DNA from 3 places in the Citrobacter sp. Cm046 genome. Region 3 is predicted to be linked to each of the others. Evidence: predicted binding sites of a transcription regulator. Region 3 holds the regulator's gene; each other region holds the start of a gene.

Region 1 (10,194 bases), on a different contig from region 3:
AACAGCAGCGTGCGCCGCCTTTCCCACCATAGCGCGCATCCTGCCGCTCACGGAAGAATTCCTCATAGCTCATAGGTGCCAGGTCCGGATGTGTGACGCGCATATGCTCAACATAATTGTCGTAATCTGGCACGCCAATCATTAATCGGGCGGTTTGGCCTAAATATTTGCCGGCTTTTGAGAGCGTTTCAAACATAGTAATTCCCTGTCGTACAAACGCCCTCCCCGTTCAGGAGAGGGCTTATTGGTTAAGAGAATTTTAGTGCGCGCCTTTCGCCTGCGCCACAATCTCTTCAACATTCTCTGGCATCGGTTCGTACGGTGTTTCTTTCGATGTTGGTTTGTCCTCTTTCAGTGCTGCCAGCGCTGTTTTGATGGAGAACAGACCCAGTACCACCACGACAACCATGAAGAAGACAGTCAGCCCGGCGTCAAGACGGTTGTTAAACACCAGTTGCGTAAGCTGTGACTGAGTATACTGTGCCGGAATGTTACCGCTGTCGATCATAGCCTGGAACTTGTTAGCGATAGCCAGGAAACCAATTTTCGCATCAGGGCTAAACGCTTTCTGCCAGCCAGCGGTCAGCGTACAAATCAGCAGCCACGCCGTTGGTACCAGGGCTACCCATGCGTAACGCTGGCGCTTCATCTTGAACAAGACCACGGCACACAGCATCAGCGCCATACCTGCCAGCATCTGGTTGGCGATACCAAACAGCGGCCACAAAGTGTTGATACCACCTAATGGATCCACCACGCCCTGGTGCAGGAAGTAACCCCAGGCCAGTACGCATAGCGCCGTCGCCAGCAGGTTAGCAGGCAGCGAGTCGGTACGCTTCAGGCTCGGCGACACCACGCCCAGCAAGTCTTGCAGCATAAAGCGCGCGGCTCGTGTACCGGCATCAACCGCCGTCAGAATAAACAGCGCCTCAAACAAAATCGCGAAGTGATACCAGAACGCAACATCCATCATGCCACCCAGCGCACCGTGCAGAATGTACGCCATCCCCACAGCCAGCGTTGGTGCACCACCTGCGCGGGAAATAATGGATTGCTCCCCGACCTCATTGGCGATTTGATGCAGAGTATCCGGGGTGATCGCAAAGCCCCAACTGCTCACTACCTGTGCTGCAGAAGCCACCACATCTACTGTACCCGCCGGAGCCAGCACCGCCATCGGGCTGTTCATCGCAAAGTAAACGCCCGGATCGATGATACAGGCGGAGACCAGCGCCATAATGGCGACAAAGGACTCCATCAACATCCCACCGTAGCCGATAAAACAGGCCTGCCCTTCATTCGCCAGCATCTTCGGCGTAGTACCGGAAGCGATCAGCGCATGGAAGCCAGACACCGCCCCGCAGGCAATAGTAATAAACAGGAACGGGAACAGGTTACCTGTCCACACCGGACCGGTACCGTCAACGAACTTGGTTAACGCAGGCATGGTCAGCGTCGGGCGCATGATCAAAATACCCACCGCCAGGCCAACAATCGTCCCGATTTTCAGGAAGGTAGAGAGGTAATCACGCGGAGCCAGCAGCAGCCATACCGGCAGCACGGCTGCCACAAAACCGTAGCCCACCAGCATCCAGGTCAGTTGCACGCCGGTAAAGTCAAAGTACGGTGCCCAGGTCGGGCTTTCAGCAACCCAACCGCCGGAAATAATGGCAAATACCAGGAACACCAGGCCAATGACTGACACTTCACCAATGCGACCTGGACGCAGATAGCGCAGATAAACGCCCATAAAGATCGCCAGCGGGATGGTGAACGCCACGGTGTAGGTTCCCCACGGGCTGTGAGTCAGCGCTTTGACGACGATCATCGCCAGTACCGCGAGGATAATCACCATAATCATGAAGCATGCCACCAGCGCAATAACGCCTGCCGTCGGCCCCATCTCTTCTTTCACCAGTTCGCCAAGGGAACGGCCATCGCGACGGGTTGAAACAAACAGCACCATAAAGTCCTGCACCGCGCCCGCCAGAACTACCCCGGCCAGCAGCCAGATCATCCCCGGCAGATAGCCCATCTGCGCCGCCAGCACCGGACCGACTAACGGACCTGCCCCGGCGATTGCCGCAAAATGGTGACCAAACAGCACTTTTTTATCGGTGGGAACATAATCCAGACCGTCGTTATGGCGCACGGCTGGCGTCATACGCGTCGGGTCAAGCGCCAGTACATTTTTAGCGATGTACAGGCCATAAAAACGATAGGCAATAAGATAGACACAGACCGACGCTACCACTATCCACAGCGCGTTGATCTGTTCACCACGGTTTAACGCAATATATCCCAGGGCAAATGCTCCCATGACGGAGAGCAATGTCCAGACGAGGTATTTCCCTGATTTGTTCATAGTTGTTATCCGTTTGCGTGTTCCAGAAAGATGTTACATTTTGTTTCTATAACATCTTTTCCGGATTTAACAACCTGACAACCACATAAACCCGAGACACTACTGACTATTTACATTGCATTGTTAACTAGATCACTTCATTTACCTGTTAACAATGCAATTTCATTTTACTCTGTCGGCAACTTCACCCCATCACCGCAGTTCCTAAACGACAGGTACAGCAGCGGCGTCCCTGCTCATCGAAAATCACGATTTCCCAGCTTTGGTTTTGACGACCGAGATGCAACGGTTGGCAAACACCACGCACTTTTCCCTGCGAAACCGCGCGATGGTGCGTCGCGTTCAACTCCGTGCCCACCACACATTGTCCGTCGCGAGTCATCAGGTAGCCCGCCATCGATCCCAGCGTTTCCGCCAGCGCCGCCGACGCGCCACCATGCAGCAGACCAAACGGCTGATGGGTACGAGCATCCACCGGCATTTCGGCTTCCAGTACATCATCACCCAGTCGGGTATAGTTGATACCTAAATGCGCAACCAGCGTGTTCTGACTGGTTGCATTCAGTTCATCAAGGGTTAAATGTCGTTTCCAGATCATCGTCATGCTCCCAGCGTAGAGCCGCCGTCCACCACGATATCCTGCAAAGTAATATGGCTGGCCAGATCGGAGGCGAGGAATAAAATGGTGTTGGCAATTTCCTGCGGACGGGCGATTTTCCCTAACGGAATACCGAGCTTAAACTGCTCGCCAAACCCACGAATACGCTGCTGTTCGGCGTCATCACTGACCCACAACGTACGCTGCATATCAGTATCGGTCGATCCAGGAGAAACCACATTACAGCGCACACCGCTGCCTGCCAGTTCCAGACCGACAGTCAGTGCCAGGCTTTTCAGCGCGGCTTTTGACGCCCCATAAGCACTCATACCGATCCGCGGCGTGTGCGCTGCATCAGAAGCTACGGTCACTATCGCCCCGCCCTGCTGGCGACGAAACTGCGCCATCGTCTGCTGAAACAGATTAAACGCGCCACCGACATTGACAGCAAACGTCTGCTGCCAGTCTTCCTGGCTCAGTGCGTCGGTTGGCCCCATACGCAAAATCCCAGCGGCATTGACCAGCACATCCAGCCGCTCACTCTTTTGCAACACGCGCTGGCACACCTCAGCCACCTGCCCGGCATTTGCCACATCCAACACTTCAGTGGCAAACGGGTACACATCCTGAGAAAACTCACGATCAAACCCTGTTACCCGCGCACCGGCGTCAACAAACGCCAGTGCCGTGGTGTAACCAATACCTTTACCTGCGCCAGTCACCCAGACAGTTTTACCTGCGAAATCAAACCCGGCCATTACTTCACCTCGCGGGAAAGCAGTTTCCACCAGGCGTCAATCGTCGGATTTTTCGCCAGCATCACGAAGTCGATATCGCTATGCACTTTACGCCAGCGTGCCGCCAGCGCCATCATACGCACTGAATCCAGGCCGTAGTCGATTAGATTTTCATCATCCATCGGCTCATCGGATTCATCCAGCAGCGGCAGAATAACGCTGCGTAGTGCCTCTTTGCTGGTGGGAACAGGTGCCGGCAATAACTCCTGCGTCATCACCACGCGACCGGAACGCCCTGCCACATATTTCAGCGACATCATGTGTTCGTCACGACTAAAGTCCGCCAGCGCATCGGCCACCATAAACGGCTTGATATCGCGCATAAAGGCATCCGTTGCCGTAGTCATACACCCGATATGGGCATAAACGCCGGTAATAATCAGCTGATTACGTCCGGTCTCTTTCAGCATCTGTTCCAGCGGAGAGCGATGGAATGCGCTGTAACGCCATTTCACCAGAATGGTATCCGCTTCGTCCGGCGCCAGCGCATCAACGATTTTTTGCTGCTCAGGCGAGCGTGTCAGACCCGGTCCCCACATATCATTAAGCAGGGCCCGATCTTCATCGCTCTGATCTTTCGGCTGTGCGGTGTAATAGACGGGGATATTGTGTTCTTTGCAGTACTGGCGCAGCGCGGCGATGTTCGCCACCACCTGCTTCATCATCGGGCAATTCTCGCCCCAGAAGCTGATAAAGTAATCCTGCATATCGTGTACCAACAGCGCAGCACGCTCTGGTTCAAACGCCCAGTCGACTTTGTTCACCGGAACATCAAGCGCTGTGGGCAGTGCATAAGCCTGCAGTTTAGGAATCGCCATCTTTTATTCTCCTTCAGGCCAGTGAGCGTGATGCCAGCCACTGACGTAATTGTTTTTTATCCACTTTACCGACCGGGGTCAGCGGCAATGACTCAACGCACTCCACACGGTCCGGTAATTTGAACTCCGCCACGCCCTGCTCGCGCAGAAAACGACGTACCTGTACCGCACGCAGCGGCTCTTTAACCACCAGCCAGGCACAGCTTTTCTCACCCATCAGCTCATCATCCATACTGACCAGCGCAGCGTGGATCACCGCCGGATGACGCAGTAACAGGTTTTCAATCTCTTCCGCGGCGATCTTCTCCCCACCCCGGTTGATCTGATCTTTCTCACGCCCTTGCACGGTGATGTAACCATCCTGATCGATAGAGATCAGATCGCCGGAGCAATAAAACCCGTTAGCATCAAACGCGCTGGCATTGTGCTCGGGGCTTTTGAAATAACCACGGAAAGTGTACGGGCCACGCGTCATCAGGCGTCCTGTTTCGCCCTGTGGTAAAGGGTTACCATCAGCATCCGCTACCCAGACTTCATCATCCGGACACATTGGCCGCCCCTGGGTATTGATGATGCGTTCCGGGCTGTCGTCCAGACGGGTGTAGTTCACCAGCCCTTCCGCCATACCAAAGACCTGCTGCAACTGGCAGCCAATTTCCGCCGGGATACGTGCCGCCAGCGTTGCGGAAAGTCGCGCCCCCCCCACCTGAAGCAGCGTCAGGGAAGCCAGTTGCGCATTGCTGCCCCACTCTCCAATCGCCTGTAGCCAAAGACTCACCGCAGGCGGCACCAGCGCCGTAACGTTAACCTGATGCTTTTCGATCAGCGGGAAGCACAGCGTCGCGCTCGGATCGGCCGCCAGTACCACGGTTCCACCCGCCAGGAATACGCCCAGCGAACCTGGTGAACTCATGGCGTAGTTATGCGCCGCCGGAATAGCGCACAAATAACGCGTTTGCTCAGTAAAATGACAAATCTCATTACTGCGACGCACGCTGTAGTAGTAATCGTTATGAGTGCGCGGGATCAGCTTTGGTGTGCCGGTGGTACCACCGGAAAGCTGGAAATACGCCACTTCATCGGCAGGCGACGGCGTGGCGCTAAAATCAGCAGCAGGCTGGCTTATCGCATTTTGCAGGTTGTGCTCACCCTCATCATTGAGCAACAGCACCACGCGCACGGAGTTGTGCTGCGCTACAAACGTGTTCAGAAAATCGTCACCGGCGAACAGCGCGTGCTGGCGATCGGCAATCAGCAGCGCTGGCTCAATTTGTGTCGCATAAGCATTAAGCTCTGTTCTCTGATGGCTGAACAATGCAAAAACGGGCGCAACACCCAGCTTAAGCAGCGCAAAGAAAGTGATATACAACTCGGCCACATTGCCCAACTGCACCAGCGCAGTTTCTCCGGGTTTGATCCCCTGACGACGCAAACTGCAGGCGAGATTGTCAGCCGCCTGGTTAAGCTGTCGGTAACTAAGATGGCGTTCCCCATCAATGACTGCCGTGTGATCGCTGTCGGCATGGCGGGTTAAAATGTCAGTCAGTGGCAGATCCTGCCAGTAGCCTTTTTCACGGTAGCGACGGGCAAATTCTTCCGGCCAACGGGTGAAAGGAATACTCATCATCACTCCTTAGAGCCTGTCAATAAGGCGTATATTGTTGCAGCCAGTTTGCCCCTGGGCAGTGCTCACAATCCTCACGTACTACAAGTACAATCCGGTTGCTCCGCGCTGTCCGTGTCCAAACTGGCAAATAAAATAACCTGATGGACCAGGCTCTTAATGCAGTCCAAAAACATTCAACATAGTCGAAAGCTTGGCGCCAGTTTCGCGCCACTCCGCAACAGGAGATGAGGCAGGGACAATTCCGGCACCAGCGAAGAAACGCACCTGATTGCGCAGCAGTTTCGCGCAACGGATCGTGACCACCCATTCGCCATTACCTTCGGCATCACACCAACCGACGATGCCGCCAAACAGTTCACGGTCAAATGGCTCCAGTTCAGCGATCAATTTCGTGGCGACCTGATGCGGGAAGCCGCTCAGCGCAGGTGTTGGGTGCAGCAGGCATGCCAGCGTCAGCGCATTCTCCTGGGCGTTGGCTTTACCTTCAAACGGTGTACCGAGGTGCCAAAGCGTTGGTGTCGTCACCAGTTGAGGAGATGACGGGAGTTGCAGTTCACTACTGCGTTCGCGCAAAACCGTTTTCATCGCCTGCGTCACCAGTTCATGTTCATGTCGGTCTTTCTCGGAGGCCAGCAGGCGGATACCCGCTTCCCGATCCAGTACATCATCCGGCTGACGACGAGCAGAACCCGCCAGCGGCAGTGAGCTAAAATGTTCGCCCTCTTTACGTAACAGCAATTCAGGGCTGGCACCGAGCAGGACGCCACCATCTTCTAATGGCACATGGAAGTTGTAGCTCGCCGGATTTTGCGCCACCAGACGTTCCAGCAGCGCACCGCTGTCAATGACAGCATCCGTCTCGATATCGATCAGGCGTGACAGCACCACTTTGTCAACTTCCGGAGTTGCCGTCAGCGCTGCCGCCCGGGAAACCATCTGTTCAAAAAAGTCCTGTTCCGGGATCGATTTACGCTCAATGACGCTCAGTGACTGATGCGCGGTAAAGTAACGTGATGATTTTTGCTTCTCCGTGCGGGAGAAAGTCTGCCATGACTCAGGAATAAACAGTGATGACGGCTGGCGGGTATCAAAAGGAATAGCTCCAACCATGATGGGGTTTGCGATACCCTGCGATTTAGCATCGGCAAACAGTGCGTGCATTTTCTGTTGGAAAGGGCTGTCTGGCGAATCGCCATCAATTGCCGGTTCCGCATAGCGGGCAAAGCATCCTGACGTCGTAAAGCTACGATACGGCGACATAAAGAAAAAATTGTCGGGAGCGAGAGTTGCCATAGTCTGCGTTTTTTCCTCGGCCAGTGACGTATCCATATCATCCTCCAAAAAATGATAAAGGTTTTAATAATGATTATCATTTATATTTTCGGTCGCTAACCTAAAAGCAAAGCGACAGCATGTCAACTCTTGCGGTAGCACAATGTGCGACTTAGGCTTGCATACCTGTCCCGTAACAATGAAAATGAGAAGCATTAACTACATTGATAACAGGAAGCTTATTTGTGAGACTCCTCGCTTTTTACCGCACTGCGCTCTTACTGGTTGGACTGTCTATTTCAGGAATTTCTTTAAGTCATGCCGCTGACTGGCCGCGTCAGGTTACCGACAGCCGGGGGACGCACACGCTGGAACAAAAGCCTCAACGTATTGTTTCCACCAGCGTCACTCTGACTGGCTCTCTGCTGGCCATTGATGCGCCCATCATCGCCAGCGGCGCTACCACGCCAAACAATCGCATTGGTGACGCTCAGGGATTTTTACGCCAGTGGAGTGACGTGGCAAAAGCCCGCAAGCTGAGCCGCCTGTATATTGGTGAACCGAGCGCCGAAGCCGTTGCGGCACAAATGCCCGACCTGATTCTGATCAGCGCCACCGGAGGAGATTCCGCTCTCGCGCTCTACGATCAACTTTCCACCATTGCCCCAACGCTTATCATTAATTACGACGACAAAAGCTGGCAATCACTGCTGACGCAGTTAGGTGAAATCACCGGTCATGAGGAACAGGCAGCGGCGCGTATTGCCGAGTTTGATAAACAACTGCTGGCGGTCAAACAGCGTATTACCCTGCCGCCGCAGCCTGTTAGCGCACTGGTGTATACCGCTGCCGCGCATAGCGCCAATCTGTGGACACCAGAGTCTGCGCAGGGCAAGCTGATGGAACAATTGGGATTCACGCTGGCACCACTGCCTGCCGGACTGCACACCAGCCAGAGCCAGGGTAAACGTCACGATATCATCCAGCTTGGTGGTGAAAACCTGGCGACAGGTCTGAACGGTGAAGCGCTGTTTCTGTTTGCGGGAGACAGCAAAGACGCTGACGCCATTTACGCGAATCCCCTGCTTGCACACCTGCCTGCAGTGCAAAATAAACGCGTTTACGCGCTGGGAACCGAAACGTTCCGTCTGGATTACTACAGCGCCACACTGTTACTACAACGTCTCGCTGCACTGTTTAGTTAAGTCGAAGCCGCTTTACATCATTGCCGGGTGAAGGCTTTGCCTTACCCGGCTTAGGGCACAGGTCAGATAAACCCTCAGGCGATATCGGGTTCTGGCGGTGCCTGACGGAATCGACGTAGTTCCCCCAGTAACAGCAGCAATAACAGGCCAACAATTACCAGACCAAATCCACTGGCGCTCGCCGATGCTACCGGCGTCATCATCGCGCCCAGGCCGCCTAACAGCGCCGCACCAATGGCATCTCCGGTCACATTTTGCGCGGTCCACAAACCGTTAATTCTCCCGAGCATCGCTTCCGGCGTCTGCGTCTGTAACATCGTGTACTGCAACAGAGAACTGACCGCACTCAGCCAGCCGAACAGCGCGAGGCAGATAACGCCCAGCGCCCAGACCGGCATCAACGCAAACAATCCGATGGCGAAGAAAGAGGCCACAGTAGAGGCCAGCATGATTAAACCAGGGCGAACGCTGTGCGCCAGTTGCCCACTGGTCAATGCCCCCACTGCGGCACCCAGCGGAATGGCGGCATACAGCAGACCAATCTGTGCTGCAGACATCTGCCAGCCGATGGCCAGCGCGGGGTAAAGGACACGCACCGCACTGGCCATCGTCAGAAGGCCGCCAAGCAACGCAATGCCGCCGATCAGCGGGCTGGCGAGCAGAAAGCGAAACGCCGCCAGCAGCGATTTGAGCGGGTGTTCACGTGGTTGCGGTGGCGGTGGCAATGCAGGAAGACTGAGCAGCGGTAGCAAGGTAATAAAGGTTCCCGCGGCTGCCAAACCATAGTTCCACTCAACGCCGCCGGTGGCGAGTAATACCCCGCCAATCATCGGTGAAATAACCGACCCGAGACGTACCGTCAGCATGGTAATCGCCCCGGCCTGCATCAGATTTTCACGCCCAACCAGCGCTGGAGTCGCCGCCAGCAGCGCCGTCACACCCAGCGAGGCAAAAAAACCGTCCCATAAGCCCAGAATATAAATAGCCAGCAGTGAAGGCTCCGGGAGTAGCGCATTCAGGCACAGACCAATAAACCCGATACCACAGGTTCCGCGTGCCAGCAGGATCACCTTTTTGCGCTCATAACGATCGGCCAGTACACCACCAACCATCAGACCAATAAACATTGCGCTACCGGTTAACGTCACCGACAGACCGACCTGCCAGGTAGACTGGGTCATCATCTGGATCTGTACCGGAACCGCGACACCGAGTAGCCCCAGAGAGACGATGGAAATAAAACGGGCAAGGAAGACTGCGCGAAATGCAGGATGAGTCTTTAACAGGCTGAGATTCAGCAGCCAGGGTTTTCTATTCATTACAAAGCCTTAAGATACATGCTCTCATTGAGGTCGCAGCCTGAAGAATGAGGTGCATACCTGTTTTTTTAAATATCCATTCTGTGGCTGCACATGCTAACATACCCAAATAAGATCGATAACGATAATTACTATCATTATCAGGGAAGTTGATATGTCATGCTCTGTTTCCGTGACACGCGCCTTTGCCGTG
Region 2 (10,194 bases), on a different contig from region 3:
GTCTGCTGACTCTGTATACGTAACGACCACGGTTCAGGCGCCCAGCCGACCCAGGCGGTTGCTTTTGATGGCGAGGCCAGTGTGACGTCCCACTTCTGCCATTTGCCGTTCTGTTTGACTTCCGATTTGATGATATTGGAGTTACTTCCCAGGCTCCAGTCAGTGTCAGCAATGAAATAATCCACGGCACCTTCGAGGCCATATATCCGGCGATCGTCTGGTTGTACGTTAATGGTCATATCGCTGCGGTTAATGACAATCGACTTATCCGAGGTAGAGTAGTAGGCCGCCAGTTGAGTGCGCAGGCTATCACCGGTGTAGCGCCAACCCAGTTCGAAAGAGTTTACCTTTATGCCTTCCAGCCGAGAATCTGCCACATTGACACTACGCTGGAGTTGATAATGGTCACCGACAAGTGAGTAAGTACCGTTCTCGTAGTATTTCCCCGGATCGGGAAGCTCCACACCCTGAGAGAAATTAAACCATGTCTGCTGACGGTCAGTCAGATGTGCAAGAATGCCCGCATTAAACAGGAAATTATCGTAATCAGTTTTCCCGCCAGGAATCACATCTGCAGAGTGTGCCAGCCCATTAGCAATCCCTTGTTGCTGCGCATAGCCGACAAAATCATCAACCCGGTTTTCGGTCCATTGATAGCGAACGCCGGCACTTAACGTGAAGATGTCGTTTATGTCATAGCTGTTTTGCAGGAAAGGCGCGAAGTTGGTAATGCTGTAACCAGGATAACGCCCGGTGGTATAGGCGGTGCGGTTATCCATGCCGCCAGAGGGCAGGGACCAGGCAAGATCAAAGAATTTCTGGTTGGAGTCGAAGGTTTCATGGTCCGCATCGATACCCCATGTCAGCTCCCAGTTCTCCATCAGTTGGCTATTAAGGGTAATTTTTGCGCCAAATTGATCGGTATCCTGCTGTGATGCGGAGAAACTGGTGACTTTGCCTTTGCTCAGTGTAGGGAAGGGGTAGAATGTCAGAGATTCATCACGGTAGTAAACCTGACTGACCAAATTCTGGCCGAAGAAGTCAGCATCGGAATATTGCAGGCTGATAAGATGACGCTCCGTGCCGGGAATGCGATCGGAACTCAGACCGCTGCTGGTGTAGGCTTTCCCCGTTCCCGTCACCGCCGACATATTCTCGCCCAGATATAATCCGTAATCATCATCCCCCTGGTTTTTATAGTACTGGGTTACCAGTTGTAGTTGACGGTTGTCATCAATCTCTATTGTCCCGGTGCCCATGATGTCGAGACGATCGGAATGCTGAAGGCCGGTTTGAGTGTTATCCAGCATTAAGGCATCGTTGTTGCCGTCATACCAGCCGCCAAATCGTTGATAAGCGACGGACATGCGTCCGGAAGCGTGATCGGTTCCTCCGCTGACAGCTGCGGCGACACGTTCGTCATGATCGTTACTGTTGTTGAAGCCGCTTTTGCTTCCCAGTTCGAGTTCAACTTCGCGTTCTGGCTGGCCTTTTTTGGTGACAATATTGATCAACCCACCGGTACTTCCACCGCCATACAACGACGTTGCACCAGAGATAACCTCGATATGCGCAATATTAAAGGGGTCAATGGAATCCAGTTGGCGGCTGTCGGTACGGGAGGAGTTCAGGCGAACACCGTCAATCAACACAACGATGGCGCGTCCACGCATGTTCATCCCGTAGTTCGTCCGTCCCTGACTGCTGACGTCAATTCCAGGGATTAACTGAGCCAGCACATCTTTGAACTCTTTACCACCCTGAACCTGCTGTTCAATCTCGCTGCCTTCAATGACCCAGGTGGTTTGCGCCATTTCAGCCACAGTTCGCTGGCTACGGTTGGCGCTGACGATGAGATTTTCTTCTTCATTCTGTGCCGCCATTACCGGCAGGGTTAAAGATAATAAGATTGGATTGAGCACCCAAAGACGCTTATTCATTCGCATTCCTTTTAAAAAAGAGTCGGTCTGTTTTTTTTATTGCGGCGTAGAAACCGATAGTTACATTGGGAAATGGATGTTAAAACAAATGCGAATATTGCTGATATTGATTGTGATTATCAATTGTTTTTACAAAAATGTAGCATTAAGGTTATGAAAACAATGATAAAAGTAGGGTGATTCAGAGGGGGTCGGGAGCGAGATAAACTCCCGATAATCTTAGAAATGAAAATTTGTCACGGTAAAGCATTACTCTTTGAGTAATTCTGGCCACAGCCGCAAGGTAGTATGTGTTATCTGCATCAGTTTTTCGAACGTTGCGCCTTCACGGGCACTGATCGACATCCCTTGTAAAATACAGTTCAGAAATTCGGCCAGTTTCTGCGGATCGCAGTGGGCAGGAATTTCACCATGTTCCTGGCGTTGGCAAAGAAACCGGGCAAGCGTCTGTTCCTGCATAGCGTGGCGGGTTTTAACCGTGTGTGCAATGTCACGGGAGGAAGCAGCAAGCGTTGCGGAGGTATTAATCATAAAACATCCCGCAGGTGTGTCCTTGCTGGTGAAACAGGTGGCTATGGCTGTGAAATAGTCTTCCAGTGCAGACTCAAGACTTTTTTCTTCGCAAAAAAGCTGAGCTTCATGTTTTGCCGCAAAACGGCTGATGTAGCGGTCCAGCACGGCGCGAAATAATCCTTCTTTATTGGTAAATTCCGCATACAGCGTGGGCGCTTTAGCACCGGTTGCTTCCACGAGATCGGAGAGCGATGTCGCTTCATACCCGTGCTGCCAGAAGAGTGTCATGGCCTTATCAAGCGCGGCTTCCCTGTCGAACACTTTTGGTCGGCCACGGCTTTTCTTTGTACAACTCGTTGTTTCAGTTGTCATGGTGCCGTCGTACCTGATTGGGTTTGTTGAATAACCATTATAAAAATATTCGACCACACTCTCCAGCAGATTCACGATAAAAATAATTCATGGCTATTAGCATGAAAGATAAGGCCTTTATGATTTGTATAACGATCATTATAAAAAATTGTTGACGTGTGACCTGGATCACATCTATGATTTACCTATCGATCGTTAAGTTAATCTTTGCGACGCACATTCATCTGCTAAAGGTCACAATTATGAAAAACGTACAAACACTCCTTCTTGCTACCGTTCTGAGTTCACTTTCATTCGCCAGCTTTGCTGCTGTTGAGGTTCAGGCAACGCCTGCAGACCAACAGAAAGTTGGGACTATTTCTGCTAATGCAGGTACCAACTTAGGTTCTCTGGAAGATCAACTGGCACAGAAAGCGGATGAAATGGGCGCGAAGTCGTTCCGCATTACTTCCGTTACCGGTCCTAACACCCTCCACGGGACTGCGGTTATTTATAAATAAGTTTTAACCCATCGTAATGCCACTGCGATTTAAATAAAAAACCCCGCTGAACAACGTCCAGCGGGGTTTTTTCATGGGTTGTGTTTTACAGTGTCTGCTGAGTAACGTCGTGATGGCGTGTCACGTCGACCGGCATCCCTGAGCGTAGCTCCATCGCATGCTCCATGACGGTCTGGTCCGTTTGCACTGCATTTTTAAAGTTCTGCATTGACGTATTCAGTACGATCGGCAGTACCTGCGGGTCGTCATCTATATTTTTCGACAGCGGTTGGTGCACTTCAACCAGACGCATACCGTTTGGTTCAACAGACGCTTTAATTGGCGTGTTAATGATATTGACCTTTGTTCCAGGAGTTACCTGGCGGAATAAGGTCTCAATATCGCCATCGCGCAGGCGAATACAACCAGAGCTGACGCGCATACCGATACCAAAATCAGCGTTTGTGCCATGCAGCAGATAAACACCACCGTATGCCGCTAAGCGAATGGCATGGTGGCCCATGGGGTTGTCCGGGCCAGCAGGTACCACAGCCGGTAGGTCGATCCCCTGCGCTTTATAACGTGCGCGAATATTAGTGGTTGGCGTCCAGGTTGGGTTGGCTCGTTTATCTGAAATGGTGGTAACCATTGTTGGTGTCAGTGTGTCTCCGCCCAACTGACCGATGCCAATGGGATACACGGTCACCGAATTTTTACCCGGATGATAGTAATAAAGACGCAGCTCAGCGAGGTTAATCACAATGCCTTCGCGCGGTGCATCCGGCAGCAAGGTCTGCAACGGAATAGTCAGCACACTGCCCGCCCGAGGTACGAAAGGATCAACGCCAGGATTCGCCTGTAGCAGAGCTAAAAAACCAACGTTGTATTTTTTCGCAATAGCTTCCAGTGAACCGCCATTATTTTCGACAACGTGAACGGCGTTTTTACCAACCACCTTGCTTCCGGGAGGAGGTAGCGGCCAGGTATTTGCCTGAGCCGGAAGGGCCAAAACCATGGTTGCGGCGAGCGTAACAAATGTGAACCAGCGAGAGATAGATATATTGTTTAACATCACCATAAATCCATTGTTTTTACGTGGTTATTGTTATGTAAAAGTAAACAGGAATTATGGCGGTTTGCTCTGTCGGGAAGTGCAGGGAAGTGCAAAGAGTTTGTAAATACCGGGTCGGGTGAGCGTTGTTCTCACCCGACCCGCCGTTTACGCTACCGCGTTCTCTTCAAGCTGGCGCATAAACTGACGCACCCATTCGATGCGTTTTTTTCGCTCGCTCAGTTCCTGCATGAATTTCAGACGGGTAGGGCCATCCAGACGGAAATGTTGCGGCTGTTTTTGCAATAGTCCAATCAACCAGACCGGGTTGACGTGGTTTTTCTCTGCAAACTCAATCGTGCCACCTTTTTCATTTCCCTCGAGCTTTCTGATACCCAGTTTCTGTGCCTGCTGGCGTAAACGGGCGACATCCAGCAATGTCCTGGCCGGATCGGGCAGCAGACCGAAACGGTCGATCAGCTCGACCTTGATCTCTTCCAGCTCATTTTCGTTCTTCGCACTGGCGATGCGTTTATAGAACGACAGTCGTGTATTAACATCGGGAATGTAGTCATCTGGTAGCAGCGACGGTACCCGTAATTCCACTTCAGTTTGCTGACTGGTGAGATCTTCCAGCGACGGTTCCCGGCCTTCTTTCAGAGCATCGACAGCGTTTTCCAGTAGTTCCATGTACAGCGAGAAGCCGATGGTTTCCATTGAGCCACTCTGGTCTTCACCCAGCAGTTCACCCGCACCGCGAATTTCGAGGTCGTGAGTTGCCAGCGCAAATCCGGCACCCAGATCTTCCAGCGAGGCGATAGCTTCAAGGCGTTTTTGGGCATCAGTCGTCATTGCTTTCGGATGCGGTGTCAACAGCCAGGCGTAAGCCTGGTGGTGCGAACGCCCGACGCGACCGCGTAACTGGTGTAACTGTGCCAGCCCAAAATGGTCTGCGCGCTCGATAATAATGGTGTTGGCGGTTGGGATGTCGATTCCGGTTTCAATAATGGTGGTGCACACCAGCACGTTAAAGCGCTGGTGATGGAAATCGTTCATCACGCGTTCCAGTTCCCGTTCGCGCATTTGTCCGTGTCCAATGGCAATGCGCGCTTCAGGCACCAGCTCCGCCAGCCGATCGGCAGTTTTCTGGATATTCTCGACATCGTTGAACAAATAATAGACCTGACCACCGCGCAGAACCTCACGCAGGATTGCTTCACGTACCACCAGATTGTCATACTCACGAACAAAGGTTTTAACCGCCAGGCGACGGGCAGGAGGTGTAGCGATAATCGACAGATCGCGCATGCCGCTCATTGCCATATTGAGGGTTCGCGGGATGGGTGTTGCCGTCAGCGTCAGAATATCTACGTCAGCGCGCATCGCTTTAATGCGCTCTTTATGTCGTACGCCGAACCGGTGCTCTTCATCGACGATAAGCAGGCCCAAATCTTTTAGCTTCACATCACTTTGCAGCAGTTTGTGAGTACCAATCAGGATATCGATTTTCCCCTCAGCGACCTGTTCGAGAATTTGCGCCTGCTCTTTGGCACTGCGGAAACGGGATAGCATCTCAATGCGTACTGGCCAGTTGGCAAAGCGATCGCGGAAGTTGTCAAAGTGCTGCTGGGCGAGCAGGGTGGTCGGTACCAGCACGGCGACCTGTTTGTGGTTCTCTACGGCAAGGAATGCAGCACGCATCGCCACTTCGGTTTTACCAAAGCCCACATCGCCACAGACCAGTCTGTCCATTGCCAGTGGCTGACACATGTCGCTGAGTACAGCGTTAATGGCCTGGGCCTGATCCGGTGTGGTCTCAAACGGGAAGCTGTCACAGAACAACTGATACTGTTCACGATCATGCTTAAAGGCAAAACCTTCTTTTGCGGCGCGTTGGGCGTAGATATCCAGCAGTTCTGCTGCGACATCGCGAACTTTCTCGGCGGCTTTCTGACGGGCACGCGACCAGGCATCGCCGCCAAGTTTATGCAGTGGCGCATTCTCTTCCGCACCACCGGCGTAGCGGCTAATAAGATGTAACGACGACACCGGCACATACAGTTTGGCGTCATTGGCGTAGGTGAGCATCAGATACTCACCAGTGATACCGCCGGCTTCCAGGGTGGTCATACCGGCATAGCGTCCCACGCCGTGTTCAAGATGCACCACCGGCTGACCTGGGTGCAGTTCAGCGAGGTTACGGATTAATGTGTCCGGATTGATGGTGCGGCGCGAGTCCTGACGGCGACGCGCCACTCGCTCACCGAGAAGATCGCTTTCGCAGATCAGCGCCAGATTCCGGTTGCTGTCGATGAACCCGTGTTCCGCTGAGCCAATCATCAGATAGCGACCGGCATCGACCGCTTCATCGAGGCGTAAAATACGTTTCGGAGCAATCTTGATGCGGGCGAGAAGGTCGCCAAGCGCTTCACGGCGTCCTTCACTTTCAACCGAGAAAATCACCGGGCCATCAAATGATTCGAGAAATTTACGTAACGCATCCAGTGGTGCTTTTTGCTGCGCTTGTACCGCCAGGTCCGGGAGCTTCTTGAATCCCAGGTTGGTATTTGCAGCTTTTTTCGGCAAGCTCTCAGTTTTGAGCTGAACGCGTGGCCAGCGTTTAAGCTCAGAGAACAGCTCATCCACGCGTAACCACAATGATTCCGGCGGCAGAAGAGGGCGCATCGGATCGACGCCCCGGTTTTCGAAGCGCGATAGCGTATCGACCTGAAAGCGTTCTGCGCTGGTCTCTAAATCGCCAGTATTCACCAGCAGCGTATTTGCGGGGAAGTAGCTGAAAAGCGGCGGCAGCGGTTCGCTGAAAAACAGCGGCTGCCAGTATTCGATCCCGGCAGGCAGCGTGCCTTTACTGACCTGCTGGTAAATATGCTCCGCATCGCGTTTAACTTCAAAAGTATCGCGCCACTGGCTACGGAACAGCTCGATGGCCGTTTTATCCGTAGGGAATTCGTGTGCGGGTAATAAGTTAATAGCGTCGACTTCTTCCAGTGTGCGTTGAGTATCTGTATCAAACAGACGCAAACTGTCAATTTCATCATCAAAGAAATCAAGGCGGTAAGGCAGTTCACTGCCCATCGGAAACAGGTCCAGTAACGCGCCGCGTGTGGCATATTCGCCGTGTTCCATGACCTGGTCAACGTGGCGATAACCTGCGCTGTCCAGTTGCTCACGCAGGGCATCGCGCGACAGGCGTTGGCCTTTTTTCATCACCAGTGCATGGCCGTGCAGATAGCTGTGTGGGCACACGCGCTGCATCAGAGTGTTTACCGGCACAATCAGTACACCGCGCTGCATGGAAGGCAGTTGATACAATGTAGAGAGCCGTGAGGAGATGATTTCCTGATGAGGGGAAAAACTGTCGTATGGGAGTGTTTCCCAGTCTGCAAGGTTCATCACCATCTGGTCGGTGAACTGACGAATTTCATCATGCAGGCGCAGGGCATTTTGCATGTCCGGCGCGATGAGCACCACCGGACCAGCGTGGTGCTCGGCGATTTCTGCCACCAGCGTAGCGCAGGCGGCACCGGTAAGTTCACCTAACTGGCGCTGATCGCCAGCTTTCGCTGGGAGCGTATAACGATGTTGTTCAGGCATAACGGTTGTCAGGATCTCGTTTAGATATACGTCTGATAAGCAATGTTCTTTATTATCCGTGATCGTTTCTCATAAGCAAATTGAATCGCCCCCAAATGGGGGCAAAAAACGGTGAGGTTAGCGGGTGACGGTCGCCAAAGTCGGCGGGGAAAAAAGCAGATCGGCCACGGCTTTCTGCGAAAACTTTTGCACTATAAGTCCGGCGAGGGTGCACAATAACAAACTGGCAAACGGATAAATGAGTAACACAGCCAGTTCCGCTTTTGCAGGCCATGCGGCGTGATTCAGTTTGGGGATTAGCGTTAAGCTGAACGCCTCGACCAGGATACGGTGCGTGGTGTAGATAGCGATGGTGTTCGCGCCAATCACACTTAATAGACTGTTGGCCCGCATGCCAAAGCGCTGCTCGAACTGATAAAACATTTTCATAATAAGCACAATGGAGAGCAGTGACAGTAGCAGCGAAACATTTGCCAGCCAGGCCATGACGGACAGTAAGGCGGTAAATGTAAATATCAGAGCGTGGCGGCCCAGGGGAACTTCTTTAATCCACGCCATCAGCGTTGCGCCAGACCAGGCACCGAGGCTGTAATACGGCAGATTGCGTAATACGCTGTTCATTCCCCACCACGGCGTTGGGAAGAAGTTTATCGCTATACTGAGCAACATCAACAGCGGCAGCAGCGGAAATGCCCAGCGGTTGAAAGTTTTACACAGGATAAAGTAGACCACCAGTGCGTACAGATACCACAGGCTGGTGCTGGCAGTAAGCATGCCACGCGTAAAGTCACGCGCGGAATCGGCATAAGCAGCATTGGCTGCATGGGCCAGGTCGCGTTCCGGGGCCAGCCAGCCATTGAGCGTCGTTAATGCGAGCCATTGCACTATTCCCCACAGTACCAGTACCCAGACAATATTCCAGATCCGCTTATCCACACAGGTGGTCCAGGAGACGCTGTCGATATAACGACGAATGAGATAACCCGAAATAAAGAAAAATACTGGCATCCGAAACGGTGCCAGATACAGGTTGAGGTAAATCCAGCTTTTGGCCAGCATTTCTGCAAGAGGATGCTGAAAAGTGGTGAGATGAGGGTAAAAGGTAATAACTGAGTGGTAAATAACCACCAGACATATACATAACCCTTTGATTTGATTAATCCATAATTCTTTTTGGTTCATTGCGACGGCGTATCCATATTGAGTGAGATAGTCTGTCATCCTGCGGATACAGGGGAACGCTGTAATGCGTAACCGTCTGCTTTTTATTTTTTTCAGATTAAGATCAGGGACAAAGAACGATGCGAGGAGAGATAACTATAGTGAATTGATTTGTTTATGCTTTTCAGATTAAAGCTGACGAACACTTACGGTTCAGTCATTTACCCATTCCGCTTTCGCTTATATACTCGTGGCTTTGCTACAGCAACCAGACGGATTTCATGTATCAACCTGTCGCTCTATTCATCGGCCTGCGTTATATGCGTGGGCGTGCAGCTGATCGCTTCGGTCGCTTCGTTTCCTGGCTCTCAACCATAGGCATTACTCTCGGGGTAATGGCACTGGTCACGGTATTGTCGGTAATGAACGGTTTCGAGCGCGAGCTGCAAAATAACATTCTTGGTCTGATGCCTCAGGCCATTCTCTCTTCTGAACAGGGCTCCGTTAACCCGCAACAGCTGCCTGAAAAAGCCGTGGTATTGAATGGCGTCAATCGTGTTGCACCGCTGACGACGGGGGATGTCGTCCTGCAAAGTGCGCGCAGCGTTGCTGTTGGCGTTATGCTGGGCATTGACCCGGCGCAAAAAGATCCGCTGACGCCGTATCTGGTCAATGTGAAGCAAACAGATCTCGCACCGGGCAAGTATAATGTCATCCTCGGTGAACAGCTTGCCGGGCAGTTGGGCGTGAACCGGGGTGATCAAGTCCGCGTTATGGTGCCGTCAGCCAGCCAGTTCACGCCAATGGGACGTCTGCCAAGTCAGCGTTTGTTCAATGTGATTGGCACTTTTGCCGCCAACAGCGAAGTCGATGGCTACCAGATGCTGACCAATATCCAGGACGCATCACGTCTGATGCGCTATCCAGCGGGCAATATCACAGGCTGGCGTCTGTGGCTGAACGAACCATTGAAGGTCGATACACTGAGTCAGCAAACGCTGCCGCAGGGGACTAAGTGGCAGGACTGGCGTGAGCGCAAAGGCGAGCTGTTCCAGGCTGTGCG
Region 3 (10,194 bases):
GCAGTTCTAGCGCCTGGACCGGTGTGTTATAGCGAATTTGCACGCCCAGCTTTTCTGCGCTGCGATAATAGGCATTCACGAGAGCTTTTCCGCCGCCCATAAAGAAGGCGTTAGTGCGCGCCACATGCAAAGCACCGGAAAGAGGGGGTTGAAAATTAACGCCGTGCTGGCGCATCCAGTCGCGACATTGCGAAGAGGTACGTATCACCAACCGCGCCAGTGCTTCGTTGGTATTTCCTTCAGTTACACGCCAGAGATCCTGCCAGAACTCCTCTTCTGGATAGCTCTCTACCAGGACATCCTGTGGGGCATCATGCATACAGCGTAAATTACGCGTGTGTTGGGAATTCCCTCCGCGCCATTCTCGGGGGGCTGCTTCGAGCAGTAATACAGAAGCCCCTTGCTCCCGGGCGGTTAAGGCAGCACATAATGCGGCATTGCCGCCGCCAATCACCAGAACATCAACCATCGTATACTCCATTACCATTTAACTAATTGTTAAATTTGTAATTAAAATGTATACGTGTAAGTTGTGTGGGCGCTACGCTGTGATGCTAAATAGCCCTTTAGTTATTGTAAAGAATTGCGCCTGGCCAGCTTCCTGCTTCCACCAGTTGACACATCACTTTGGTCAGTATCACGCGGGCAGCGAGACCTGCGGGGGTAAGTTCATCATCAGAAAGGCTGACAAGAAAATTAGGGCGGCTAAGTATTGGATTATGGACGCCGATCACTCTTAGCGTCTCTTTATCGAGATGCGAAATCGCCGCGCCGGGTTGTAATGTGGCACCGATTCCACTGCGAACGGCGCTCATCAACAGCGTCAGACCATCAATTTCTGTAGTGATCTCAATGTTCAGAGCATGTTCCTGGCAGATAGCATCCAGTCTGCCGCGCAGGCCGTGACCCGGGCTTGGCATTATCAATGGAATATTAACCAGCTGGGCAGGGGCGATATTGTCATCCGTAATATCATCCAGTAAAGCATGGGTGCCAATCAAAAATAGCCGTTCTTCGAGAATCGGTCTGGCGCTCCAGCGCAGGATTTTTTCCTTTTGAAACACCACTGCTAAATCAATTTGGCGGGTATTAATCATCCGCTCCAGGTTACCGGAGAGGCTTTCCACCACATGCAGGCGGACATCTGCATAGTTTTCCCGCATTGCATTAATGAAAGGCACACCGAGCACGGATGCGGTACTGGGAGCCATTCCGACGCTGACGTGACCGGAAAGCCGGGCCTCTCGAGCCGCGAGGATCGCATCGTCTGCGTGACGTAATGCCAGTTGTGCCTGGGAGTAAAAAGCCAGTCCGGCGCTGGTGGGCGTCACGCCACGAGAGGTTCGTTGCAGCAGGCGAATAGCGAGTTCGTTTTCCAGCCGGGTCATTTGCTGGCTGAGAGCCGAAACACCAATATTGAGATCGAGCGCCGCGCTGCCCATACTGCCGGTTTCTACAATACGAACATAATAGCGTAGCTGGCGAAGCTCCATTTCGGCTCTCCGATGAGGTAGGGTGAATTTTACATTAAAGCTGCATTGACTCGAAAGGAAGAGGCCCCCGGCCAGGTTTAGCTTATAAAAAAAGCCAACCGCAGGGTTGGCTTTTCAGAAAACATCATATTATTTGGCGTCGTGCGCATGCTCATCTTCGCGGCAATCGCCTTCAGCGCAGTGACCGTACAGATAGAGGCTATGGTTGGTTAAGCGAATACCATGTTTAGCCGCAATCTCACGCTGACGCGCTTCGATGGAATCATCGCTAAATTCGACCACTTTGCCACAGTCGAGGCAAATCAGGTGATCGTGATGATGCTGTTGGGTTAATTCGAAGACGGATTTGCCACCTTCAAAATTATGGCGGGTTACGATACCGGCATCATCAAATTGGTTCAGCACGCGATACACGGTCGCCAGACCAATCTCTTCACCCATGTCTATCAGGCGTTTGTATAAGTCTTCCGCACTGACGTGATGGTTATCCGGTTCCTGAAGAACTTCCAGAATTTTTAAACGAGGAAGCGTTACTTTCAGGCCAGCCTTCTTTAATGCGGTATTATTGTCAGTCATGCGGAATCTGTCCTGTAGCTAAGCGGTTCACTTCATTAACAGAAGTGACAGAAATTGCACTTGAGATAATGCGTATCATTATAGAACTGCCATGTCTAAATGAAAACAGCAAGTCTCTGGCAAATATTGTTAATCAAAACGTGGTATCGCCGACAAACACTCTGTGCAATACCCGATTGGCATCCAGCCATTGTACAGGGTCAGGCGAGAAAGTTACAAATTTGTAGCAATTATTTTGATTGGTTTTATCTATTGATGCGGCGTAGATACGTTTCTACGCCGCATGAAATCAGGCGTTAATGATTTCGTCGAGATGCAGTTCTTCAGAAATCTGTTTAACCCATTTTTCTACGCGTTCAGCGGTCAGCTCAGGCTGGCGATCTTCATCAATAGCCAGACCGACAAAGTGGTCATCATCAGCCAGGCCTTTAGACGCTTCAAAGTGATAACCCGCCGTTGGCCAGTGACCGACGATGGTTGCGCCGCGTGGTTCGATGATGTCGCGGATGGTACCTAACGCATCACAGAAATATTCTGCGTAGTCTTCCTGGTCGCCGCAGCCAAACAGCGCAACCAGTTTACCGTTAAAATCAATGTCTTCGAGAGTAGGGAAGAAGTCGTCCCAGTCACACTGCGCTTCACCGTAATACCAGGTTGGGATACCGAGCAGAAGAATGTCATACCCTTCCAGGTCTTCTTTGCTGCTTTTTGCAATGTCATGTACATCGGCAATGTCTTTACCAAGCTGTTTTTGAATCATTTTTGCGATGTTTTCGGTGTTACCGGTGTCGCTGCCGAAAAAGATGCCAGTGATTGCCATGAGTAAAATAACCTCTTGAAACTTATTGAAATGGTGGTGGCGCAATGCCCACGGATAAGGGCAATCATAGCAGAACAGTCAGGCATGCGGAAACAGCAAACACGCGGGACTGCACTCTGTGCTACACGATTTATGATTTAGAGCAGAAATTCAGACTATGCCTGACCACGCAACGTGGTGAGTTGGTTCATCAGCATCTCTTCGATGAGTTCACTGCGACTCATGTTACGTGCGTCCGCCAGCTCGTTCAGAGCGTCAACGGCGTCGGCATTCAGTTTCAGTTCGACACGCTTAAGCCCGCGAACTTTGTCGCGTTTAAGCTGATTACGTTTATTAATACGTAACTGTTCATCACGCGAAAGCGGATTGGTTTTGGGTCGTCCCGGGCGACGCTCCTGCGCGAACAGATCTAATGTCGTACGGTCCGTTTGTTCTTTGGCCATGATCTTGGTGACTTCGGGGAAACAATCAGCCAGGCGTCTGCCCGGATGGATAGCGCGCCATCATACATCAGCAGGGGGGGCGCGCCAACGCCCACGCACGTAATCGCGCGCGGACGCTGAGTTTTTAATCAGTTGGCCTTGTCCGTCAGATAACGACGGATGGCGCGTAGGACCGCATCTGGTTTTTCTGCGTGTACCCAGTGACCTGCACCTGCAATAACATGCGCCCTTGCCTGAGGGAATTGCGCCAGTAATTGGTCACGGTACGCTTCGGTAACATACGGCGAGTTTCCACCAGGGATGAACAGCGCCGGATGATCCCATGCAGGTATGGTTTCCCAGCCCACAATATGAGGATACTGGTCCCACAATGCGGGGACATTGAAACGCCACTCGCCGTCAACAAAGGATTTCAGCAGAAACTGGATTACGCCTTCTTCTTTCAGGTACTGGCGCATCACGCTTGCCGCCTGCTGGCGTGATGCGGCTTGTGCATCCGTCACGGCATTAATCGCCGCAAAGATCTCATCGTGACGACGGACATGGTAGTCAACCGGTGCAATATCGATAGCCACCAGTTGATCGATACGTTCAGGTGCCAGCGCGGTTAGCGCCATCACCGCTTTGCCCCCCATTGAGTGACCAATAAAAGTCGCTTTTTCTATTTGTTGGGCGTCCAGTGTATCCAACAGGTCTTGCGCCATGGCCGGGTAATTCATCTCTGGCGAACGAGGGGAGAGCCCGTGATTTCGCATATCAACCTGAATGATGTCGTGATCGACTACCAGGTCACGTGCCAGTATGCCCAGGTTATCCAGGCTGCCAAACAGACCGTGAACCAGGACGATGGGGGAATTATTGTGCAGGTTTTGTGCAGATTGCGCTCGGATATTCAATTTCATGGCAAAGTTCTTTTTTTCACACTAGCGGGTTAGGGTATCATGTTGACCATTCTGCCACAGGGCTGCAACAACTACGGTTACTCCGAGTTTTTCTGGCCATCAGGCTTGACGCTATCCGCTGTTGGGATTTGCCTTTACACTAGGTGTAATAATCCCAACAACTTGTATTCAGCTAAGACACCGCACTGGATTAAGATGAAAACGATTGAAGTTGATGATGAACTCTATAGCTATATTGCCAGCCACACCAAGCATATCGGCGAGAGCGCATCCGACATTTTACGGCGTATGTTGAAGTTTTCTGCCGCATCACAGCCTGCCACTCCGGTGGTAAAAGAAGTCCGCGCCGTGCAACCTGTCGTGGAAGCCAAGCCGGTCGACCCCGTTAAAGATAAAGTGCGCGCCATGCGTGAACTGCTGCTTTCCGATGAATATGCGGAACAGAAAAAAGCAGTGAATCGCTTTATGCTGGTGCTGTCTACACTCTATTCACTGGATCAGCACGCGTTTGCTGAAGCAACGGAGTCGTTACACGGTCGCACACGCGTCTATTTTGCAGCGGATGAACAGACGCTGCTGAAAAATGGTAATCAAACCAAGCCGAAACATGTGCCTGGCACACCGTACTGGGTGATCACCAACACGAATACCGGCCGCAAATGCAGCATGGTTGAACACATCATGCAGTCAATGCAATTCCCTGCGGAATTGATTGAAAAGGTTTGCGGAACAATTTAATCCTTGCATTAGAGGGACCAGGCAATGGCAATCCACAAGCGTGCAGGTCAGCCTGCACAACAGAGTGATTTGATTAACGTCGCCCAACTGACGGCACAGTACTATGTACTGAAACCAACAGCCGGGAATGCTGAGCACGCCGTTAAGTTCGGGACATCCGGGCATCGTGGTAGTGCAGGTCGTCACAGTTTTAACGAGCCGCATATTTTGGCAATCGCCCAGGCCATTGCCGAAGAACGTGCGAAAAACGGGATTACCGGGCCTTGTTATGTGGGCAAAGACACCCATGCGCTGTCTGAACCGGCATTTATCTCTGTACTGGAAGTGTTGGCGGCAAACGGTGTTGATGTCATCGTGCAGGAAAATAACGGCTTTACGCCAACGCCTGCCGTGTCAAATGCAATCCTGGTCCACAACAAAAAAGGCGGCCCGCTGGCTGATGGCATTGTCATCACGCCGTCGCACAACCCGCCGGAAGATGGTGGCATTAAATACAACCCGCCAAACGGTGGTCCGGCAGATACTAACGTCACTAAAGTGGTGGAAGATCGTGCCAACGCGCTGCTGGCTGATGGACTTAACGGTGTTAAGCGAATTTCACTGGATGCGGCGCTGGCGTCGGGTCATGTGAAAGAGCAGGATCTCGTTCAGCCGTTTGTTGAAGGACTGGCTGACATTGTTGATATGGCCGCGATCCAGAAAGCGGGACTGACGCTGGGTGTCGATCCGCTGGGTGGCTCCGGTATCGAATACTGGAAGCGTATTGCCGAGCACTACAAACTGAATCTGACCATTGTTAACGATCAGGTTGATCAGACCTTCCGCTTTATGCATCTCGACAAAGACGGTGCTATCCGTATGGACTGCTCTTCCGAGTGTGCGATGGCGGGTCTGCTGGCGCTACGTGATAAGTTCGATCTGGCATTTGCTAACGATCCAGATTATGACCGTCACGGCATCGTCACTCCGGCCGGGTTGATGAACCCGAACCACTATCTGGCAGTCGCGATCAACTATCTGTTCCAGCATCGCCCGCAGTGGGGCGAAGACGTTGCCGTTGGCAAAACGCTGGTGTCTTCGGCGATGATTGACCGTGTGGTGAATGATTTAGGACGTAAACTGGTTGAAGTACCGGTTGGCTTTAAATGGTTTGTTGATGGCCTGTTCGACGGTAGCTTCGGCTTCGGCGGCGAGGAGAGCGCGGGGGCTTCTTTCCTGCGTTTCGACGGTACACCGTGGTCGACCGACAAAGACGGGATCATTATGTGTCTGCTGGCGGCCGAAATTACTGCCGTGACCGGTAAGAACCCGCAAGAGCATTACAACGAGCTGGCCGCGCGTTTTGGTGCGCCGAGCTATAACCGTTTGCAGGCAAGCGCGACCTCCGCGCAGAAAGCAGCGCTGTCTAAACTCTCTCCGGAGATGGTCAGTGCCAGCACGCTGGCGGGTGATCCGATCACCGCGCGTCTGACGGCGGCGCCAGGCAATGGTGCTTCTATCGGCGGTCTGAAAGTGATGACTGACAATGGCTGGTTTGCCGCACGTCCGTCAGGTACTGAAGACGCCTATAAAATCTACTGCGAGAGCTTCCTGGGTGAAGAACACCGCAAGCAGATTGAAAAAGAAGCGGTTGAGATTGTCAGCGAAGTGCTGAAAAACGCGTAACCAGAAAAGGAGCCGAAAGGCTCCTTTTTTACATCTGGTACCCGGTGAAATATCACGGCATAAACCGATAGCCAATCCCGGTTTCGGTTATAAAGTGACGAGGGCGCGCCGGGTCTACTTCCAGTTTCTGGCGCAAGTGCCCCATATAAATTCGCAGGTAGTGGCTGTGCTCGACGGCGTTGGGACCCCAAACCTGATTCAACAGCTGACGCTGGGTCAGCACCTTCCCGCTGTTATTGAGAAGTATCGCCAGCAGGCGAAATTCAATTGGCGTCAGGTGAATTTCCTCTTCGCCACGATGTACCAGACGCGCGGCAATATCCACTTTCACATCGGAAAAATGCACGACTGGCTCGGGTGCGGGTCCAATAGCGTGGCGGCGTAATGCCACACGCAAACGCGCCTGCAGTTCGCCAATGCCAAACGGCTTGCTGAGATAATCATCAGCACCGGCATCCAGTGCGGCGATTTTGTCGCTCTCTTCACTGCGAGCTGAAAGCACTATAACGGGAATAGCGCTCCATTGTCGCAGGTCGCGAATAAAATCAGTGCCGTCACCGTCTGGCAGGCCGAGATCGAGAATGATGAGATCGGGTTTACGCGTCGCGGCCTCCAGCAGGCCACGTTGCAACGTTTCTGCTTCATACACGCGCAGACCATCGGCTTCCAGCGCGGTGCGCAGAAAGCGACGAATGGCCTGTTCATCTTCAACAATCAATACGTTTGTCACATATCCTCATGAAAATCTTCAAGTTCAGGGGGTAATTCTTGTGGCAGTGTAACACGGAAGCAAGCGCCACCCTGCGGTCGATTATGGGCGGTAATGGTCCCGCCATGCACGTCGACAATAGCCTGGCAAATTGCCAGCCCCAGCCCAACGCCCGGTACTGATGACTCTTTGTTCCCCCGGGAAAACTTGTCGAAAATACGTTGTTCCTGGCCTGACGGAATGCCAGGCCCGTTATCCCACACGTCCAGTTGCAGGTGTTCGCCCTCAACATGTGCTTCAATTCCTATTTGTGCCTGCGGGCCTGCGTATTTGACGGCGTTTTCCAGCAGATTAATCAGCACTCGTTCAAAGAGTGGCCCATCAACGTGTATCAGCGTCAATGGCTCAGGAAGTGACAGATTAATTGGTGCAGCCAGGCCAGGCTCCAGCATCTGTAAGGCGCTGCCCACCACTTCCTCCAGCGTTAACCACTCTTTCTTAAGATTAAAGCCGCCAGACTGAATTCGCGCCATATCCAGCAGATTATTTACCAGCCGGGTCGTGTTAAGGACATGCTGGCGAATTTCGCTGGCCTGACGGGCGTGCTTCGAGCCTTCCGTTGCCAGATCCAATGTTAAAATCTCCGCCTGACCGAACAGCACCGTTAACGGCGTGCGTAAATCATGAGAAAGGGCGGCGAGCAGGGCGTTGCGGATGCTCTCGCGTTCGCTGGCAAATCGCGCCAGCTCTTCGCTGGCAGTCAGCGCCAGTCGCTCCAGGGCGCTGGCAACCAACAAGGTAAAGGTTTCCAGCAGTCGTTGTTGTTCCGGGATCATCAACTGTCGAAGATTCCCCGGTTCTACTATCAACAGTCCATACGTTTTGTCGGCGCTTTTTAACGGTAAGATCTGATACGGTACGCCCGGTAAGGTATCGGTGCCGGCCCCGGCCGGTTGTCCCTTATCAAAGCTCCAGCGGGCAATGGCATCATCCCAGGGCGTCGTGCCTTGTTGATGCGTCAGCGGAGCCAGTTTACCGTTCTCATCGGGCAATAAAACCTGACTGCGGGCCTGAAAGGTTGAGGTAATAAACTGCTCACTGGTGGCAGCGATATCTTGTTGACTCCGCCCCACGGCCAGGGCTTTGGACATCTCGTACAGATGCCGCGTGCGCTGTTCCCGGTAGCGAGCGACTCGTGCCTGATAGCGCACTCCTGCGGTCAGATTCCCGATGACCAGACCGACCGTCAACATAACGGCGAATGTGAGCAGATACTGGACGTCCGAAACGGCCAGCGTACCGCGCGGGGCAATAAAGAACAGATCGAAGCTGGCGACGTTAATAAAGGTCGCCACCACAGACGGCCAGCGTCCGTAGAACAGGGCGATCACTACCACGCCTAACAGGTAGAGCATTACCAGATTGGCGGCATCAAAGGCAACCAGCCACTGCATGGCTATCAGCGTTGTGAAGGCGCACAGTGCAGCTGCAACCAGACAGCCCTGAATCTGTACCCGCCACTTATCTTTAAAGGTACGCGTGTCAGCAGCCTGAACCGCCGGACGTGGAGGGGGATCGTCCAACGCGACAATCATCAGATCGAGATCCGGTGCGCGATGGGCCAGTTTGTCGGCAAAGGAATCACTGCGCCACCTGCGTCGCGTTGTCGGACGCCCCAGCACGATTTTTCCCAGATTGTGCTCCCGGGCGTAGCGGACGACCGCTTTATCTTCTGCGGGATCGGAGAGGGTGGCTGTTTCTGCTCCTAATTCCTGTGCCAGTCGCAAGGCGCCAAGAATTGCGCGACGTTGCTTTTCGGGTAACTGATGCAATGCGGGTGTTTCGACATACACGGCATGCCAGACACTACCGAGACGTGCAGCCAGACGTGCGGCGGCACGCACCAGCTTTTCGCTGCCGGTGTTGTGTCCGATACACAGCAGGATGGCATCGCGGGTGTGCCAGACTTTTTCCTCTCCAGGGTGACCTCGCCAGGCGCGCATTTGATCGTCTACCCGATCAGCTGTACGTCGCAGGGCCAGTTCGCGCAGCGCGATCAAATTGCCTTTGCGGAAGAAGTGTTCGATAGCCCGTTCTGCCTGACCGGCAATATAGACTTTGCCTTCGTTCAGACGTTGGCGCAGATCGTCAGGGGGGAGATCGACCAGTACCACATCATCAGCCGCATCGAAAAACGGATCGGGGACGGTTTCGCGGACCTGAATACCGGTAACGCCGCTGACGATATCGTTCAGGCTTTCCAGATGCTGAACGTTAACAGTGGTAAAGACATCAATGCCAGCTTCCAGCAGTTCTTCGATGTCCTGCCAACGGCGAGGGTGACGCGAGCCTGGCGCATTACTGTGCGCCAGTTCATCCATTAAAATCAGGGCCGGGCGACGGGCAAGGGCGGCATCGAGATCAAACTCGCTGATGTGCCGCCCACGGTGTGACTGGCGTTTCAGCGGCAGCACGGCGAGTCCGTCCAGCAGTGCGGCGGTCTCTTTACGCCCGTGAGTTTCCACCACGCCGATCAACACATCCAGCCCTTGCGTCCGTAACCGCTGGGCCTCAGCCAGCATAGCCCAGGTTTTCCCGACTCCAGCGCAGGCACCGAAGAAGATTTTCAGTTTTCCCCGGTGCGGGGCGGCGGTCTGTTCCAGTAAGCGATCCGGATTGGGGCGCAAGGGTTCTTCTGTCATGACCTTTTTCTCAGCGTTTATCCAGCGCTAAATTAAGTTCCACCAGGTTCACTACCGGCTGGCCGATAAACCCGACCAGCGGCTTATGCGTGTATTGTGCAACTAACTGCGTTACCTCTTCAACGCTGAGGTTACGGGCTTGCGCC

What was found. Region 3 encodes Fur, which represses iron uptake genes when iron is present. Its sites were predicted from a motif close to ATAATAATGAGAACNACTATCAA; they were not measured.
Region 1: a site for Fur is predicted at 7,562-7,584, ahead of fepB (Fe2+-enterobactin ABC transporter substrate-binding protein). Genes of this name have one in related genera too.
Region 2: a site for Fur is predicted at 2,041-2,063, ahead of OGX98_RS10025 (TonB-dependent siderophore receptor). Genes of this name have one in related genera too.

What each region holds. Positions count from the first base shown of each region.
Region 1 is NZ_JAOWGP010000036.1:408,550-418,743, reverse strand. It holds gene OGX98_RS08585 (YbdD/YjiX family protein) at 1-196, opposite strand, end outside; gene cstA (pyruvate/proton symporter CstA) at 260-2,365, opposite strand; gene entH (proofreading thioesterase EntH) at 2,550-2,963, opposite strand; gene entA (2,3-dihydro-2,3-dihydroxybenzoate dehydrogenase EntA) at 2,966-3,721, opposite strand; gene OGX98_RS08565 (isochorismatase) at 3,721-4,578, opposite strand; gene entE ((2,3-dihydroxybenzoyl)adenylate synthase EntE) at 4,592-6,202, opposite strand; gene entC (isochorismate synthase EntC) at 6,359-7,534, opposite strand; gene fepB (Fe2+-enterobactin ABC transporter substrate-binding protein) at 7,723-8,682, shown strand; gene entS (enterobactin transporter EntS) at 8,757-10,001, opposite strand; gene fepD (Fe(3+)-siderophore ABC transporter permease) at 10,156-10,194, shown strand, end outside.
Region 2 is NZ_JAOWGP010000037.1:256,400-266,593, reverse strand. It holds gene OGX98_RS10025 (TonB-dependent siderophore receptor) at 1-1,940, opposite strand, end outside; gene comR (TetR family copper-responsive transcriptional repressor ComR) at 2,190-2,825, opposite strand; gene bhsA (multiple stress resistance protein BhsA) at 3,068-3,325, shown strand; gene ldtC (L,D-transpeptidase LdtC) at 3,411-4,376, opposite strand; gene mfd (transcription-repair coupling factor) at 4,524-7,970, opposite strand; gene OGX98_RS10000 (acyltransferase family protein) at 8,088-9,152, opposite strand; gene lolC (lipoprotein-releasing ABC transporter permease subunit LolC) at 9,413-10,194, shown strand, end outside.
Region 3 is NZ_JAOWGP010000027.1:16,532-26,725, forward strand. It holds gene tcuA (FAD-dependent tricarballylate dehydrogenase TcuA) at 1-469, opposite strand, end outside; gene tcuR (tricarballylate utilization LysR family transcriptional regulator TcuR) at 567-1,493, opposite strand; gene fur (ferric iron uptake transcriptional regulator) at 1,623-2,069, opposite strand; gene OGX98_RS01165 (ryhB-regulated fur leader peptide) at 2,062-2,148, opposite strand; gene fldA (flavodoxin FldA) at 2,359-2,889, opposite strand; gene ybfE (LexA regulated protein) at 3,045-3,332, opposite strand; gene ybfF (esterase) at 3,461-4,234, opposite strand; gene seqA (replication initiation negative regulator SeqA) at 4,430-4,972, shown strand; gene pgm (phosphoglucomutase (alpha-D-glucose-1,6-bisphosphate-dependent)) at 4,997-6,637, shown strand; gene kdpE (two-component system response regulator KdpE) at 6,690-7,367, opposite strand; gene kdpD (two-component system sensor histidine kinase KdpD) at 7,364-10,048, opposite strand; gene kdpC (potassium-transporting ATPase subunit KdpC) at 10,059-10,194, opposite strand, start outside.